4 regions of the Kribbella swartbergensis genome follow, and region 4 is predicted to be linked to each of the others. Evidence: riboswitches for the same ligand, from Rfam matches in the RefSeq annotation. Region 4 holds a riboswitch; each other region holds the start of a gene.
What was found. Region 4 has a riboswitch for cobalamin ahead of ACYVOK_RS25100 (ribonucleoside-diphosphate reductase subunit alpha). Riboswitches for the same ligand answer to the same signal wherever they lie in the genome.
Positions count from the first base shown of each region.

Region 1: another riboswitch for cobalamin. It lies ahead of ACYVOK_RS07275 (putative cobaltochelatase); the one in region 4 lies ahead of ACYVOK_RS25100 (ribonucleoside-diphosphate reductase subunit alpha).
Region 2: another riboswitch for cobalamin. It lies ahead of ACYVOK_RS05695 (CbtB domain-containing protein); the one in region 4 lies ahead of ACYVOK_RS25100 (ribonucleoside-diphosphate reductase subunit alpha).
Region 3: another riboswitch for cobalamin. It lies ahead of cobN (cobaltochelatase subunit CobN); the one in region 4 lies ahead of ACYVOK_RS25100 (ribonucleoside-diphosphate reductase subunit alpha).

Region 1 is NZ_BAAGPM010000014.1:94,342-98,304, forward strand. It holds gene cobN (cobaltochelatase subunit CobN) at 1-645, shown strand, start outside; gene surE (5'/3'-nucleotidase SurE) at 658-1,431, shown strand; gene ACYVOK_RS07265 (hypothetical protein) at 1,490-1,573, opposite strand; gene ACYVOK_RS07270 (3-keto-5-aminohexanoate cleavage protein) at 1,546-2,181, opposite strand; cobalamin riboswitch at 2,271-2,396, shown strand; gene ACYVOK_RS07275 (putative cobaltochelatase) at 2,465-3,963, shown strand, end outside.
Region 2 is NZ_BAAGPM010000008.1:415,344-419,306, forward strand. It holds gene ACYVOK_RS05670 (class I SAM-dependent methyltransferase) at 1-208, shown strand, start outside; gene ACYVOK_RS05675 (VOC family protein) at 218-595, shown strand; gene ACYVOK_RS05680 (hypothetical protein) at 596-979, opposite strand; gene ACYVOK_RS05685 (histidine phosphatase family protein) at 1,046-1,597, opposite strand; gene ACYVOK_RS05690 (CbtA family protein) at 1,594-2,343, opposite strand; gene ACYVOK_RS05695 (CbtB domain-containing protein) at 2,348-2,545, opposite strand; adenosylcobalamin (AdoCbl) riboswitch at 2,596-2,666, opposite strand; gene ACYVOK_RS05700 (LysE family translocator) at 2,771-3,412, shown strand; gene ACYVOK_RS05705 (MFS transporter) at 3,414-3,963, opposite strand, start outside.
Region 3 is NZ_BAAGPM010000014.1:89,676-93,638, reverse strand. It holds gene cobN (cobaltochelatase subunit CobN) at 1-2,348, opposite strand, end outside; cobalamin riboswitch at 2,385-2,512, opposite strand; gene ACYVOK_RS07250 (DUF3500 domain-containing protein) at 2,542-3,510, opposite strand; gene ACYVOK_RS07245 (cobalamin biosynthesis protein) at 3,560-3,963, opposite strand, start outside.
Region 4 is NZ_BAAGPM010000026.1:219,657-223,619, forward strand. It holds gene ACYVOK_RS25100 (ribonucleoside-diphosphate reductase subunit alpha) at 1-1,711, opposite strand, end outside; cobalamin riboswitch at 1,845-2,000, opposite strand; gene ACYVOK_RS25105 (DinB family protein) at 2,067-2,648, opposite strand; gene ACYVOK_RS25110 (Fic family protein) at 2,731-3,963, opposite strand, start outside.

The DNA.
Region 1 (3,963 bases), on a different contig from region 4:
GACGCCGAACTGGCCGAGGTGTACGCGGTCTGGGGCGGGTACGCGTACGGCAAGGATCTCGACGGCACCGAGGCGCGCGGGTCGATGGAGCGTGCGTACGCCCGGATCCAGGTGGCGGCGAAGAACGCGGACACCCGCGAGCACGACATCATGGACTCCGACGACTACTTCCAGTACCACGGCGGCATGATCGCGATGGTCCGCCACCTCACCGGTTCGAACCCGAAGGCGTACGTCGGGGACTCCGCCGTACCGGCGCAGGTGAAGACGCGGACTCTGGAAGAGGAGACCAAGCGGGTCTTCCGGGCCCGGGTGGTGAACCCGCGGTGGATGGCGGCGATGCGGCGGCACGGGTACAAGGGCGCGTTCGAGATGGCCGCGACGGTGGACTACCTGTTCGGGTACGACGCGACCGCGGGCGTGGTCGACGACTGGATGTACGAGACGCTGACGACCGAGTACGTCGCCGACCCGGAGATGGCGGAGTTCTTCCGCAGGTCCAACCCGTGGGCGCGGCACGGCATCGCCGAGCGCCTGCTCGAGGCGGCGCAGCGCGGTCTGTGGGCCGAGCCCTCCGCGGAAGCACTCGAGACGCTACGCAGCGCAGTCCTTGAGACAGAGGGTGACATCGAAGATCGGGGCTGATTGGGTAGAGGTATGGCGCCCGAGAACCTGCGAGTCCTGATCACCAACGACGACGGTTACCAGGCTCCGGGGATCCGGGCGCTCGCACCCGCGATCGCCGAACTGGGGCACGACGTCCTGGTGGTGGCGCCGCTCGACGACCAGAGCGGTGTCGGCTCGGCCCGGGCCGGGATGGTCGGCCGCCCGATCCGGACCGACGTCGAGGAGGAGGGCGGTATCGCCTACCACGGCATCGACGGGACGCCGGCCCTCGCGGTGACGCTGGCATCCGTCGGGGCGTTCGGCGCGGCGCCCGACGTGGTCGTGTCCGGAATCAACCGCGGCCACAACATCGGCGTACCGATCTTCCATTCCGGCACCGTGGCCGCGGCGCTGACCGCGGCCGGGCAGGGCATCTCGGCGGTTGCCGTCAGCATCGACTCCGAAGACCCGGCGCACTGGGAGACCGCGGGTGCGGTCGCCGCCGAGGCGCTGACCTGGATCGTGCCGGAGCCGGCCGGGACCGTGCTGACGATCAACGTGCCGGACCGCCCGCTCGACCAGTTGGCCGGCGCCCGGCACGCGTCCCTGGCCCCGATCAAGCGGTCCCGGATCACCGGTACGACGGCCCCGACCGGCGAGCCGATGATCGAACTCCAACCGCCGGCCGCGAACCCGGTGCCAGGCTCCGACGAAGCCCTGCTCGCCGCCGGCTTCGTCTCGGTCACCCCGATCGTCGGCATCCGCGAGGTCAAGGACGACACAGCCGCCACCACCCTCGCCAAACGCCTCGCCGCCTACCGATGAAACTCTCCGCCGGCGAGTCACCTCTGACCGTGACGCCGAGGTGGTCAGGACGTTTGTGTTACAGGTAGGCCAGTAGATCCGCGTTGCTGGTGACCTGCTGTCCGTCGGGTCCGGTCAGGACGTCCTCGAACCCGATCCGGATGCCGTAGCCCTGCGTCGTCGCCCATCGCAGTACTGGCAAGCCCACTCGTTCTCACCATGGACGACAAGCTCGGCCTGACTTGGACCGAGCGCCGCCAGGGTCGCCTGTGCGGCTTCGACGCCGTCAGCACCGGGCGAAATGCCCGGCAAGGCCTCGACCAGGACACGCGTCACGGGTCCGCCCCAGGCGACGTACTTCTCAGCGGCTTTCGCCGTGAACAGCCCCGCCTCGACCCCGATCCCGCGCTCGATCAGCAGGTCCGCGATCCGCTCGGCGCCGTCTTCGTGGAAGTTCACACTCGCGAAGTCGGGCCCGCGCTCCCAGCCGGCGAGCAACTCCGTTCGCCGGGCGAGATCCGGAACGATCTCCTCCCGCGTCGACACGCCGATCGGCACGCCGGGACACCGCTGCCGAACGGCCTCGACCGCGGCATGGATATCGGCCCAGCGCAGACTCTCCTTCTCGTCGGCTCCGCGCGGGTGGATGTGAACCGCGAGGGCGCCAGCCCGAACCGCGCCCGCAGCCTCCCGCGCCAACTCCTCCGGCGTGATCGGCACCCCGGGATGATCGGCCCGCGACCGATCCCCGTTCAGACACGCCTTGATCATCCGCCCACGCTAACGCCGACCTCCGACAACGAAGGATGTCGTGGGGCGGCGATGTGAGCCTGGTCGCGGAGGAGGGGGATGCGGTGTGCCATGATCGGGCGGACGGTTGTGGAGGAACACCGGTGACCGGCTGCGGCCGGGAGTCCGGGGCGGTCCCGCCACTGTGACCGGGGTGACCCGGGAGCCAGGACATCCGCGTCCGTCCGCCGGTCCGCGATCACCGCGGTACGGCGTACCAGCCGTAGCGGGCGTGGACACCCGCTCGACGAAGGGACCCCCGCCGATGCGGCCAGCTCCGACCACACCAGCCGAGCTCACCCCGCGGGGACACTCCGGGTTTCCGTTCACCGCCGTGGTCGGTATGGCGGATCTCCAGCTGGCGTTGATCCTGGCCGCCGTCTCACCCGCGATCGGCGGTGTGCTGATCCGCGGCGAGAAGGGCACGGCCAAGTCCACCGCGGTCCGGGCGCTGACCGAGATCCTCCCGCCGGTGGACGTCGTGACCGGCTGCCGGTTCTCCTGCGACCCCGAGCACCCGGACCCATCGTGCCCCGACGGCCCGCACGGGTCGGAGCGCGCGGTCCGCCCGGCTCGGCTGGTCGAGCTTCCCGTCGGCGCCACCGAGGATCGCGTACTCGGCTCGCTCCATCTCGAACGGGCGCTGGCCGAAGGCGTCACGGCGTACGAACCCGGTCTGCTCGCCGCCGCGCACCGCGGGCTGCTGTACGTCGACGAGGTCAACCTGCTGCACGACCACCTGGTCGACGTACTGCTCGACGCCGCCGCCATGGGCCGCGCGACCGTCGAACGCGACGGTGTGTCCGTCACCCATCCCGCCCGCTTCGTCCTGGTCGGCACGATGAACCCGGAGGAAGGCGAGCTCCGCCCCCAACTGCTCGATCGCTTCGGCCTGACCGTCGACGTCGTCGCCAGCCGCGACCCGGCCATCCGCGTCGAGGTGATGCGCGCTCGCCTGGCCTATGAGGCCGACCCGGCCGGCTTCACCGCGCAGTACGACGGAACGCAGCGCGAACTCGCCGAGCGGATCGTGAAGGCCCGTGACCTGTTGCCCCAGGTGATCCTGACCGAGGCGGCGCTGCGGCAGATCGCCGAGATCTGCGCGTCGTTCGACGTCGACGGGATGCGCGCTGACCTCGTCACGGCGCGTACGGCGGTCGCGCACGCGGCCTGGTCGGGCCGGACGGTGGTCGAGGTGGAGGACGTCCGCGCCGCCGCCAAGCTCGCCCTGCCCCACCGCAAACGCCGCAACCCGTTCGACGCCCCTGGCCTGGACGACGACCAACTCGAAGAGGCGATCAGGAACAGCACGCCACCCCCGGACCCCGACGACGACCCGGACGGCCGGGGCGGACCGGGCGGGCCGGACGGTGGCGGCGCCGACCCATCCGACCCCTCGGAAGCGGACAACGCCGATCCAACCGACCCAGCCAACGCCGACGCCGCCAACCGGGCCGACGCCGACGCCGCCAACCGGGCCAATGCCGACGCCGGCAACCGCGCAGACGCGGATTCGGGCGAGGCTGACAGCGGCGATGTGAAGGCCGGCCCGGCGGGAGTGGAGGAGGTCGTCGGGAGCTCGCAGCCTTACAAGGCTCGACTGTTGAGCGTGCAGTCCGCCGGTGCGGGCGTTGCCGGACGACGGTCGCGGGCAATCACCGACCTGGGCCGCGTGGTCGGCGATCGACCAAGGGTCGGGCGGGAGCCCGGTCGACCGCACCTGTTGGCGACCCTTCGGTCAGCGGCCCCTCACCAGCAAGCGAG
Region 2 (3,963 bases), on a different contig from region 4:
GGTGCTCGCCTCGGGCGGGGTCCTCGCCCTCGGGTTCCACGTCGGCGAGGAGTCCACCCACAAGACCTCCGGGTACGGCGGGCACCCGATGAACGTCCACGTCCACCGCTGGATGCCCGGCGCCCTCACCGATCTGGCCGTCGCCGCCGGCTTCACGCCGTACCTCGACCCGGCGATCCCGGCGGACCGGCTGTTCTTCCGGAAGTAGTCTCGGCGCATGACCTCGCGCGTGCGTACGGTGACCTTCGATGCCCATGACCCCTACGAGCTGGCCGGTTTCTGGCTGAAGGTGCTGAAGGCCCCACGACCCGACGACGACCAGCCGGGCGACCCGTACGCGGCCGTCGTGACGGACTCGGTGACGTTGCTCTTCGAGCAGAACAACGACGAGAAGACGGTCAAGAACCGCGTCCACCTGGATCTCGAGCCGGACGGTCCGCGCGACGAGGAGGTCGAGTGGCTCCTCACGCTCGGCGCCACCATCGCATACGACCGCCGGGAGCCCGACGGCACCGGGTGGGTCACCATGCACGACCCCGAGGGCAACGAGTTCTGCGTACTGCGCAGTGCCGCCGAGCGGGCCGCGACGAGTTGATCAGACGTCGTCGGCGTACGGCGTCTGGCCGGTGAAGGTGATCCGCCAGTCGGTGCTCTGGGCGTCGACGGTGAGGTCGTAGCCTTCGCGCCGCGCGTTGACGCGGTACTTGCCGTCGTCGGCCGGCTCCGGCTCGACCTTCCAGCCGCGTGCCGCCAGCGTCTCGGCGGCGAACGTGATCAGCGCCTCCGGATCCGGCGACGTGGGGTCGCCGGTCTCGACCGTGATCGTGCACACGGACTCCGGGCCGCGGTCGTCGGACAGGGCGCCCTGGTTCACCGGGCCGACATCCTGCGTCACCACCGGTGTCTGGTCCGGGACGACCGTCGCCGCGACGGCGAGTAGTTCCGAGCGGAGGAAGTTCCGCGCTTCGGTGAGCGTCACACCCCCGTCATACACCTTGACCGCACCGAACGCGACGCGACGCCGCGATTCGCCTGCGGGTTCGGCTCAGTGGAAGGCCAGGGACCAGGAGCCGTCGGACCGGGTGAGGGTGACGGTGGCGAGCGGCCGGACGTCGACCTGACGCAAGGACTCCGCCGGGGCATCCAGCACGTACAACACCATCGCCCGGACGACCGCCGGGTGGACGACGGCCACGATCGAACGGCTGTCGTCGTCCTGCTGAGCGAGGTCTCCGAGCCAGTCCGCCACCCGGGTGAGTACGTCGTTCTCCGTCTCGCCACCCGGTGTCGCGGTGTGCGGCCGCTCGAGCCAGGCGGCCACCCGCTCCGGCTCGGCGCCCAGCAACTCCTCGAGCTCACGCCCGGTCCATTCGCCGTACTCCCGATCCCGGAGCGCCTCCTCGACGACCGGGGTGAGGCCGAGCGCCTCGGCCGTGAGTACGGCGGCTCGCTCCGGCCCGGCGTACACGGCATCGGCCTCGAACTCGAATTCGCGAGCGGCCGACAGGCTCGCCGGATCCGGCTCGGCGTCTCCACCGAGGACGAGTCCGCGCAACGCGGGAGTCAGGGCATGGGCGACCAGTTTCAACCCGCTCACGCGGCAACCACCTTCTGTCGGGAGAGCCGGCGATCCACCGCGGCGGCGTACCCGAAACCGAGCAGGAGCCACAGCGTCGCCTGCGTACCGAGTGAGGCGAACCGGAACTGCCAGAGCAGCGTAGCGGGGAACGACCCCGGAACCTCGTTGATCGCGGGCAGGATCAGGTACGCCGCCACGACCGTCGCAAGGAAGGCCGCGACACCACCGGCCAGTCGCGCGACGTCACCGAACCGGGCGGCCCACCGGGAGGCGGCCACACCGGCCCACACCGCGAGCAGACCGATCACCAGGGTCAGCAGATAGGTCACCGTACGGCGGGTGATCGTCTCGGGATCGCCGACCGCCGGAGGATTCGGCGGGTACTTCAGGAACGGCACGAGCACGATGCCGACGAATCCGGCCGCGGCCAGGCCCAGAGCGGCGTACGAGTCGTTGCCGGTCCGCAGCTTGCGCCGGAGCAGGGTGAACGCGACGGCGAAGACGCCGCCGAGGGCGACGCCGTACAGCGTGGTGGCGAGGAACAGGCCGGCCCGCTGGCCGTCGCGGCTGACGAGCGGCGCCTCCCCGGAGGCAGCGGTTTCGCCTTGGTCGTGCGAATGGGTGTGCGCGCCGCCGGCTTCCTCGATCGCGATCGCGGCGTCGATGTGCGGCTCGCCCATCGAGTACGCGAACGCTCCGGCCAGCAGGCCGGCGAAGAGTCCGACGATCAGTCCGCGCACCAGGAGCGATCCGAAGGTGCGCATGCGGCTAATGGCAGGGCACGCCGAGCAGGTGGCGGCCGTCGTGCATCAGCTCGTGCAGGTACATCCCGGACTGGGACACCGCACCCTGGTCGAAGGCGACCAGGTAGCCGAGCAGGAGCAGTACGCCGACGCTGAGCAGCGCGACGGCGAGAAGACGGGGAGAAACGGCCGGTACGGCGAGAGTGCGGGCAGGAGCTGCCATCTGAACCTCCTGGGGAAGTGCGCGTCCCCTTCGAAAGGCTGCTGGTGCCCGAGCGTCCTGACTCACGAGCAGTGCTCGCTCACAGTGGCGCGGCCGTGCCGGACTCTCACCGGCTTCCCTCCTGGCACCGCAGGTTGTCCCCCGAACCGTATCGGTGGGGATCGAGGGGGTCAACGCTGCCGGAACCGGGGTGACGTTCCCCACGGCCGCCCTTACCCTGAGCAGATGCCGTCCGCCCATCACCTGGTCGCCTTCGCGATCACCGCGTTCATCATCATCGTCGTCCCCGGTCCGAGTGTGCTGTTCATCGTCGGACGCGCGCTGGCCGTCGGGCGGCGCGAGGCGGTGCTGACGATGGTCGGCAACACCGTCGGCGCCGCGGTCATGCTGATCGCGGTCGCCCTCGGCCTCGGCACCCTGATCGCCGCCAGCGCGATCGCCTTGACCGTGGTGAAGCTGGCCGGAGCGGCGTACCTGATCTATCTCGGCGTCCAGGCCTTCCGCCACCGCAAGTCCCTGGTGACCGCGATGACGAGTGCGGTGAAGCCGGGCAACAGCCGCCGGACGATGCGTCAGGGCTTCCTCGTCGGCGTCACCAACGCCAAGACCGCCGTGTTCTTCGCCGCCGCGCTGCCGCAGTTCGTCGACCCGAACGCGGGCAGCCCGGCGTGGCTCCAGATCCTGCTGCTCGGCCTGATCTTCATCCTGATCGCCCTGGTCTCGGACAGCGCCTGGGCGCTCGTCGCCGGTACCGCTCGCGAGTGGTTCGCCCGGTCGCCGCGCCGCCTCGAGCTGGTCGGCGGGGCCGGCGGCCTGATGATCATCGGCCTCGGGGCCAGCATCGCCGTCACCGGCTCGAAGGAGTAGGTCACCGGGCCGTTCGGCGTCCGGCCTGTGCGCCGAGCAGGGCGAGCAGAGCCGGGAGGCCGAAGGCGACGAGATAGGCGGTCACCGCGGAGCGCGGCTCCAGCACGGCGAAGAGAGAACCGCCGACGGCCAAGACCGTTGCTGTGGACAACGAGTCGCTCAACTGCAGTGCGGAGCTGTTGGCACCCTGGGCGTCGCGTTCGGAGTACTCGAGCACCAGCACCGACAGGGTCGGGAAGACGGTCCCCATGCCGAGACCGGTGAGGCTCCACCCGAGGATGCCGACCACGACCGGGACGTTGTCGTTCAAGGTCAGGGCGGCGGTGACGATGCCGAGCATGATCGACACCATGCCGGCTTGCAGGAAGACCGCGTGGGAGAACGGCTGGTTGGGCCGGCCGCGGTACCAGGAGGCAGCGGTCCAGCTCAGCGCGCTGACCGTCAGCACCAGACCGGCCAGGGCCGGGGACAGGCCGCGTTCCCGGGTCAGCATCAGCGGCAGGAACACCTCGGCACCGAAGCCTGCCGAGGCGACCAGCCCCCGCAACGCG
Region 3 (3,963 bases), on a different contig from region 4:
GCCGAGGACCGCCCGAGCACCTCGGCCACGACCACCGGCACCTTCGCCGCGTCCCAGCTCAGCGTCTCCATCCCGACGACGAGCTTCCGTGCGACCGCCTCCAGCAGATCGACGCCGTCCGCGCCCGTCACCGCGGGCAGATCGGCCAGCGTCGCCAGGTCGGTGAGGTCCACCGCACGTCCCGGGTCGGCCAGAAGCTCGGACTCGGAGACGCCGAAGGTCTCGCCCAGCGCCGTACGCAGACCTGGGATCGAGTACGACCCGCCCCAGAGCTGCCGGGCTCGCAGTACGGCGAGCACCAGGTTGATCCGCGCCTCTCCGGTCGGCGCATCACCGAGCACATGCAGCCCGTCGCGGATCTGCACGTCCTTGATCTCGCACAGATACCCGTCGAGATGCAGGACGAACTCGTCGAACTCCTCGTCGTCCGGCTTCTCGGAGGTGTGCAGGTCGTGGTGCAGCTGAGCGGCCTGGATCAGCGTCCAGATCTGGGCCCGCAGGGTCGGCACCTTGTCCGGGTCGAGCGCCTGCACGGTCGCGTACTCGTCGAGCAGATACTCGAGCTTCGCCATGTCGCCGTACGTCTCCGCCCGGGCCATCGGCGGCACCAGGTGATCGACGACGGTCGCGTGCGCACGCCGCTTCGCCTGGGTCCCCTCGCCGGGGTCGTTGACGATGAACGGGTAGACCATCGGCAGATTCCCGAGTACGGCGTCCGGCGCGCAGTCGGCCGCCAGACCGATGCCCTTACCCGGCAGCCACTCCAGCGTCCCATGCTTGCCCAGGTGTACGACGGCATGCGCGCCGAATCCGCCGTCGTCGACGGACGCCTCGAGCCAGCGGTACGCCGCCAGGTAGTGATGCGACGGCGCCATGTCCGGGTCGTGGTAGATCGCGACCGGGTTCTCCCCGAACCCCCGCGGCGGCTGGATCATCAGGACGACGTTCCCGAACCGCAACGCGGCCAGCGCGATCGCGGGCTCGTCCCCGGACGTGTCGACGTACAACTCCCCCGGCGGCGCCCCCCAGGCCTCGGTCATTGCCTCTCGCAACGATTCTGGGACGCGGCCGAACCACTGCTCGTACGTCGACAGCGGGATCTTCGCCACCGCGTTGGACAACTGCTCGTCGGTCAGCCAGTCCACGTCGTGACCACCGGCGGCGATCAGGCGATGGATCAGCCCGTCGCCTTCCAGCTCACCGACCTCGAGACCACCGAGGTCGTACCCGGCCTGCTGCAACTGTTCGAGCAGCACCACCGCCGACGCCGGGGTGTCGAGTCCGACCGCGTTTCCGATCCGCGCGTGTTTGGTCGGGTACGACGACAGCACCAGCGCGAGGCGCTTCTCGGCCGGCGGCACGTGCCGAAGACGCGCATGCGCAACCGCGATTCCGGCCAGTCGAGCGCAGCGCTCGGTGTCGGGCGCGTAGCGGGCCAGCCCGTCGGCGTCGTACGACTTGAAGGAGAACGGGATCGTGATCAGCCGCCCGTCGAACTCAGGGATCGCCACCTGAGTCGCTGCGTCCAGCGGGCTGACCGCCGCGTCGCTGGCAAGCCACTGCTCGCGCGTCGAGGTCAACGCGAGGCCCTGGATCAGCGGGATGTCGAGCGACGCGAGCGCACCCGCGTCCCAGGCGTCGTCCGAGCCACCCGCGCTCGCGTCGGCAGCGACCGATCCGCCCGCGGCGAGCAGGGTGGTGACCAGTACGTCGCACTTCCGCAGCAACTCGAAGAGTCCGGCGTTCTCGGCACTGTCCGGATCGAGTCCGCGGAGCGTGCCGCAGTACACCGGCAAGGGCTGGGCACCGGCGGCTGTCACCGCCGCGGACAGTGCGTCCACGAAGGCGGTGTTCCCCGAGATCTCGTGGGCGCGGTAGTACACGATGCCGACGACCGGGCGCTCGTCCTCGACGAACGTCCCGCGCACGCCGTACGCCGGGAGCGCCCGAGGCGGATCGAAGGCGTCGCCGGTCAGCAGCAGCGTGTCGCGGAGGAAGCCGGCCAGGTTGCGCAGGTTCTCCGCGCCGCCCTCGCGGAGATAGGCGAGGGCCTCCGTCACGGCACCGGCCGGCACGGTCGACAGCGACATGAGTTCGGCGTCCGGCGCGGACTCGCCGCTGACCACCACGGCCGGTTTGCCGGACGCGACGACGGCGTCGAGTCCTTCCTCCCAAGCCCGGCGGCCGCCGAGCAGGCGGACCACCACGATCTCGGCGTCCGCGAGCAGCGGATCGAGATCGTCCAGGTCGAGCCGGGCGGGGTTCGCGACCGTCCAGCCGGCCTCCGCCTCGGAGGCGGCGAGCAGGTCGGTGTCGGCAGTGGAGAGCAGCAGGAGGTTGGCGGGCATGCGCAACCGGTCCTTCCTCGGGGTGTCCACGCCCCGTCCGGAGGTTCGACGGCGGCAGTTCCTGACTCCCACGCAAGGTGGTCACAGTGGCGGGACCGTCCCGGACTCACACCGGGTTCCTGCTGATGCCGTCGGATGACCTGGCCGACTCTAGCCGACCGGAGTGTGTTCCACGTCGGGCGTGACGCAGAACTCAGCGGTGCATGGCGTAGTGGGCGGCGAGGAGGTCGGTGCCCCAGTCGTTGCGGAGGTCCCGCCAGACGGAGTGGATGTGGTTGGCGTTGTCCTGGGTGTTGTCGTACTCGGCGAGGAAGGTCGGGCCGGCGATCGAGTAGTAGTGGCGGTTGCCGATGCCGGGCTCGGTCTTGCCGGCCCAGGCGAAGGTGAGGCGCTCGATGCCGTGGTCGGTGATGTCCTGCCACGTCTGCAACCCGATCGGCCCGGCGGCACGTCCGACGTACTGGCCGACGAGGAGGCTGAGCACCTGGCGTTGTTCCGCGGTCATGTCGCCGTACGCCAGGCCGCGGTAGAGAACTGAGGGGTCGGCGACCGGGTCGTGGCGGGTGAGGATGTCGTCGGGGGCCTCGTCGGAGACCACCGCGATCGCGCGCTGGCCGGGCTCGAGCGCGTGCAGGAGCTGGAAGCCGAGGTCCTGCTCGGCCGCCAGGAAGCGCCGGCCGGCCTGCGGACCAGATGTGACCTCGGCCGGGTTCGACCCGATGAACTGCGGGGTGAACGCGATCCCGCCGTCGACGAGCGTCACGTGCAGCGCGAGGTGATGGCCGTTCAGGCGCCACGCCCACGGCTCTGTCCCGGCCGGGTCGCCGAGCACCCGGAGGAAATACCGCCCGCCGAGCACGGATCCTTCCCACTCCCCTGTCGGCGGCAGGTCGGGGATCCCGCGCAGGATGACCTCGGCCTCCAGCACCGCCATGGAGTCGGCCGCGCCGCGCTCGCTGCAACCGATCTCGACCAACCGCTCGGCCAGCCGCTGCTGCGCCGGCGTCAGCTCCGACAGCGGCAGACCCGGCCGATCACCCGGCAGGTACGTCCATTCCTTGTGATCGGGCGTGTCGAACGCCGCCCTGATCTTGTCCAGCTGGGCGGGTGTCAGACTCGCCAGCAGGTCGAGTACCGCTTCCCGGGTCTGCTCTACAACCATGCCGATCGCTCCCGTTCCGTCGGTTCGCCGGGTGTTCCCAGGTCCATCCTCACGCCTTTCGCCGGCTCACGATGGCAAGCATTGCTGCGGCTGCTGTCGCCGCCACGGCGACGCGCCGTGCGAGGGCGGCGGTACGGCGGACGTCCGCAACCGTCGGCGGGGGTCCGTCACCCAGCGTGCCGCGGTCCTCGTCATAGTCGCCGTACCTGTTCCGCCCACCGAGTCTCAGGTCGAGCGCACCGGCGAACGCGGCCTCGACCGGACCCGCGTTGGGACTCGGGTGCTTCGCGGCGTCCCGCTGCCACACCTCGACCGCCGCGCCCGGCCGCCCCGCCGCGAGCCCGGTCAGCAAGGCGCAGGCCCGCGCCGGGAGCAGATTGAGTACGTCGTCCAGCCGGGCAGCGGCCCACCCGAAGTTGAGGTACTTCGCCGACTTGTATCCGACCATCGCGT
Region 4 (3,963 bases):
CGCCGTCGTGCTGCTGCGGCGACCGCAGGTTGCAGGCGTCCTTGAAGGTGATCCAGGGATGTCCGGTCTCGAACAACACGGTCAGCATCCGCCGCCACAACTCCACCGCCCGGACCCGGCGGAACACCCTGATCTCACCACGGTCCGCGGCTTCCTCGCAACGACGGTAGGCCTCGGCGAACGCGGCGCCGTACAGGTCATGGAGGTCCGGGACCTCGTCGGGGGAGAAGAGCGTCCACTGGCCGTCGGCCTCGACCCGCTGCATGAAAAGGTCGGGCACCCAGTTGGCGGTGTTCATGTCGTGGGTCCGGCGACGCTCGTCGCCGGTGTTCTTGCGCAGATCGAGGAACTCCTCGATGTCGATGTGCCAGGTCTCCAGGTACGCACAGACCGCACCCTTCCGCTTGCCACCTTGGTTGACCGCTACAGCGGTGTCGTTGGCGATCTTGAGGAAGGGGACGACGCCCTGCGACTCGCCGTTGGTGCCGCGGATCTTCGCGCCGATCCCGCGGACCGGGGTCCAGTCGTTGCCGAGGCCGCCGGAGTACTTCGCCAGCAGCGCGTTGTTGCGAATCTTGGTGAAGATGCCCGCCAGGTCGTCCTGGACGGTGGTCAGGAAACACGACGACAGCTGCGGCCGGGTGGTGCCGGAGTTGAACAGCGTCGGCGTCGACGACATGAACCGGAACGAGCTCAGCAGCTCGTAGAACTGGATCGCCCGCGCTTCCCGGTCGTCCTCCCGCAGCGCCATCCCCATCGCAACCCGGAGGAAGAACGCCTGCGGCAGCTCGTACCGGACCTTGTCGATGTGCAGCAGATACCGGTCGTAGAGCGTCTGCAGACCCAGGAACGTGAAGTCGAGATCCCGCTCCGGCCGGATCGCGGCGGCGAGCCGAGCCAGGTCGAAGTCAGCCAGCTCCGGGTCGAGCTGCCCCGCGTCGATCCCGGTCCGGACGTACTCCGGGAAGTACGCCGCGTACTCCGTGGCCATGTCGGCCTGGCTGGCCTGGCGCGGCTCACCCTGGACCCGACCGAGCGTCTCGCGCCGGATCTGGTCGAGCAGCAGACGCGCCGCCGCGAAGCTGTACTGCGGCTCGGTCTCGACGTAGGCCCGGGCGGCCATCACCAGCGCGAGCTCCACCTCGTGCTGCGCGATGCCGTCGTAACAGGAGCCGAGGGTCTCGTCCAGGACGAGGTCGGGATCGACCGCGTCGAGCCCGTCGGCCGCTTCCGCAACAATCAGGCGCAGCCGGTCGACGTCCAGCGGCGCGGTGCTGCCGTCGGCGGCGCGGACGGTGATCGTGGGTTTCTCGGCGACGCCGGCCGGGTCCGCAGGCGTGCGGGCCCTGCTGCGCTCCTCCCGGTAGAGGACGTAGGCCCGGGCGACCTGGTGCTCACCGGCGCGCATCAGCGCCAGCTCGACCTGGTCCTGGATGTCCTCGACGTGGACGCTGCGCCGGGCCTGAAGATGGCGGGGGCCGCGACTGGTCAGGGCGTCGACGACCCGGCCGGTCAGGTCGGCCACCAGGTCCCGGACCCGATGTGTCGCGGTGGCGTCGGCACCCTCGACGGCGAGGAACGCCTTGGTCATGGCGACGGCGATCTTGCCCTGGTCGAACGCCGTTGTGCTGCCGTCGCGGCGTACGACGGTCAGCTCGATCGACCGCGTCGGCCCGTTGGCCGCCGGTCGTGATGAGGAAGTGACGGTCACAGATGCTCTTTCCACGTGAGTTCGAAGGTCCGTGACTCGTGAATGGGGCGCACGACGGGACAGGCAGCACCGGCCGGGTCTACTGCCGTCACGCCCTGCGACCCACCCTCGAGGTCTCGGACCGCGCGCACCGGCGGTGCACGCGCCGGTGGCAGGTATCCGGACTCGCGGACGGTCTCCGCTCACCGTTGCGGGGCAGCTCCGGACTCGCACCGGATTCCCCTCTTGCCTCGGAGCGGCCCACATCTTGTGGTGCCGGTCGCTCCGAACCACCAGCAGTAGTGATGCTAGGTGGCTGGAGCTAGATCTTGTGGTAGCGCCACGCCGCGTGTCGCGCATCTTGTGGTCCGGGGGCTCACGCTGCGGCCGCGTAGAGATTCTGGAGCGTCATGATCTCCGAGCCGTGATGGATGAGCTCACGGTTGAGCCGCAGTACGACGTGGCCGAACGGCTCGGCCGCGTCGAGCTCGGACGCCTGGCTGAGGCCGACCGTCATCACCTCGTCCTCGTCGAGTGCCGCGATCGAGTCCTGCCACGCGTCCACCCAGTGCGTCAGCCAGGCCACCGCGTCCCGGGCGTTGCCGTGCAAGGTGATGTCCGCCCGGCCTTGCCGCCGCTCGCCGAACGTCCACTCCCAGCGCTCGAAGAACTGCTCGGTCAGATGCGCGATCAGCCAGGCGATCGTGCGCGGCCCGCGGTGGTCGGGCTCGGCCGGCCACTGGGCCACCCATTCGCCGGAGCCGAGGGACCGGAACCGGCCGGCGTAATGGCGGCGGACGACGGTCAGCGCCTCGCCGCTCGGCTGCCAGAAGTACTGCTCGTCGGTCAGCTCGGCGAGCCGGCCCGACAGCACCATCCAGCTGAAGCCGAGCTGGCCGCGCACCATCGCCATCGCCGACGGGCGGTGCAGGATGTCCCAGTCGAACGGCTCCGGCATCACACTTCCTCACGCTCCTGGGTCGGATTTTGCGGCAGGATCGAACATGTGTTCGAATTGTTGCCCGAGCGGGAGGAGAAAGTCAATGTGCGCGGTGTGTCGGTTCTGGCCTCGGTGGCACTGGTCTGGTAGGTGGCTCGATCCTGGTGTCGGCGGCCGGGCTGGCGAAACGTCGTTCCAGCAGGGTGAAGGCGTCGATCAGTTCAGGCGCCTCGTAGACCCTGTTCCGGCGGCCGTCGGTGATCTCGCGCAGCACGCGCGCCTCGACCAGCCGGGCGAGTGCCTGGTTGGCGGCCTGTTGCGAGCGGTCGATCAGCCGGGCCGCGCCGGCCAGCGTGAGCACCGGCGCGGCGGGCAGTGTCTCGATCAGCAGTTCCACGGCCGAGCCGGCCCGGACCGGTGCGGCCCGCTCGCGCCAGGCGGCCTTGAGGTCGGCCGCCGCCCGCTCGAACCGGGCCGCCTCCGCGGTCGCGTGGCTGCACGCGGCGGCGAACATGAGCAGCCATTGGTTGGCCGCCGTCCGGGCGCGCGGACTCGTCGGCTTGCCCGTGTGCCTGAAGGCGGTGAGCGCTTCGACGTACTGCGTCGCGTGGGTGGCCAGCGACAGGGACACCGGTGGGACGGTCCGCTGGACCAGGCCCTCCGCGCGCAGGATCAGGTGGATCAGCGCGCGACCGGTCCGGCCGTTGCCGTCGGCAAAGGGGTGGATCGTCTCGAACTGCACGTGCGCGATCGCGGTCTTCGCCAGCACCGGCAGGGGAGATTCGCGGACGAAGGCCATCAGGTCGGCGAGGAGTTCGGGGACCAGTTGAGCCGGCGGCGGGACGTAGTACGCCTCGGCGGGGGAGCGGCCGCCGATCCAGTTCTGCAGGTACCGGACCTCGCCGCCGAGCTCCGGATGTGGCGAGTGCGCCATCAGCCGCCGGTGAGCCTCGAGCAGGTGCTCGACCTCGAGTTTGTCACCGGCCTGCACGGACTCGGTCGCCCACGTCATCGCGTCGACGGCGCCGAGCACCTCCTCGGCGGTCACGTCCCGCTGCCGCTCCCGCAGTACCTCGGCCTTCAGCAGCCGACGCGCCCCGACGACCAGGCCTTCGATCTGGGACGACCCGACGGCCTCGGCCCGGAGCAGCAGTCGTGCGAGCGCCTCGCTGTTCGTCAGTACGGCGGCAGTCGCATCGAGGCGGCCGAGATCGCCGGCCGCATCCTCCAGTGCGGCGAGCACCTCGTCGCTCAGGTCGAACGTCCGCCCGGCCAACGGATCCGGGAAGTACAGCTCGTACGACCCGCCCAACCGCTCCGCCCGGGTGAACCC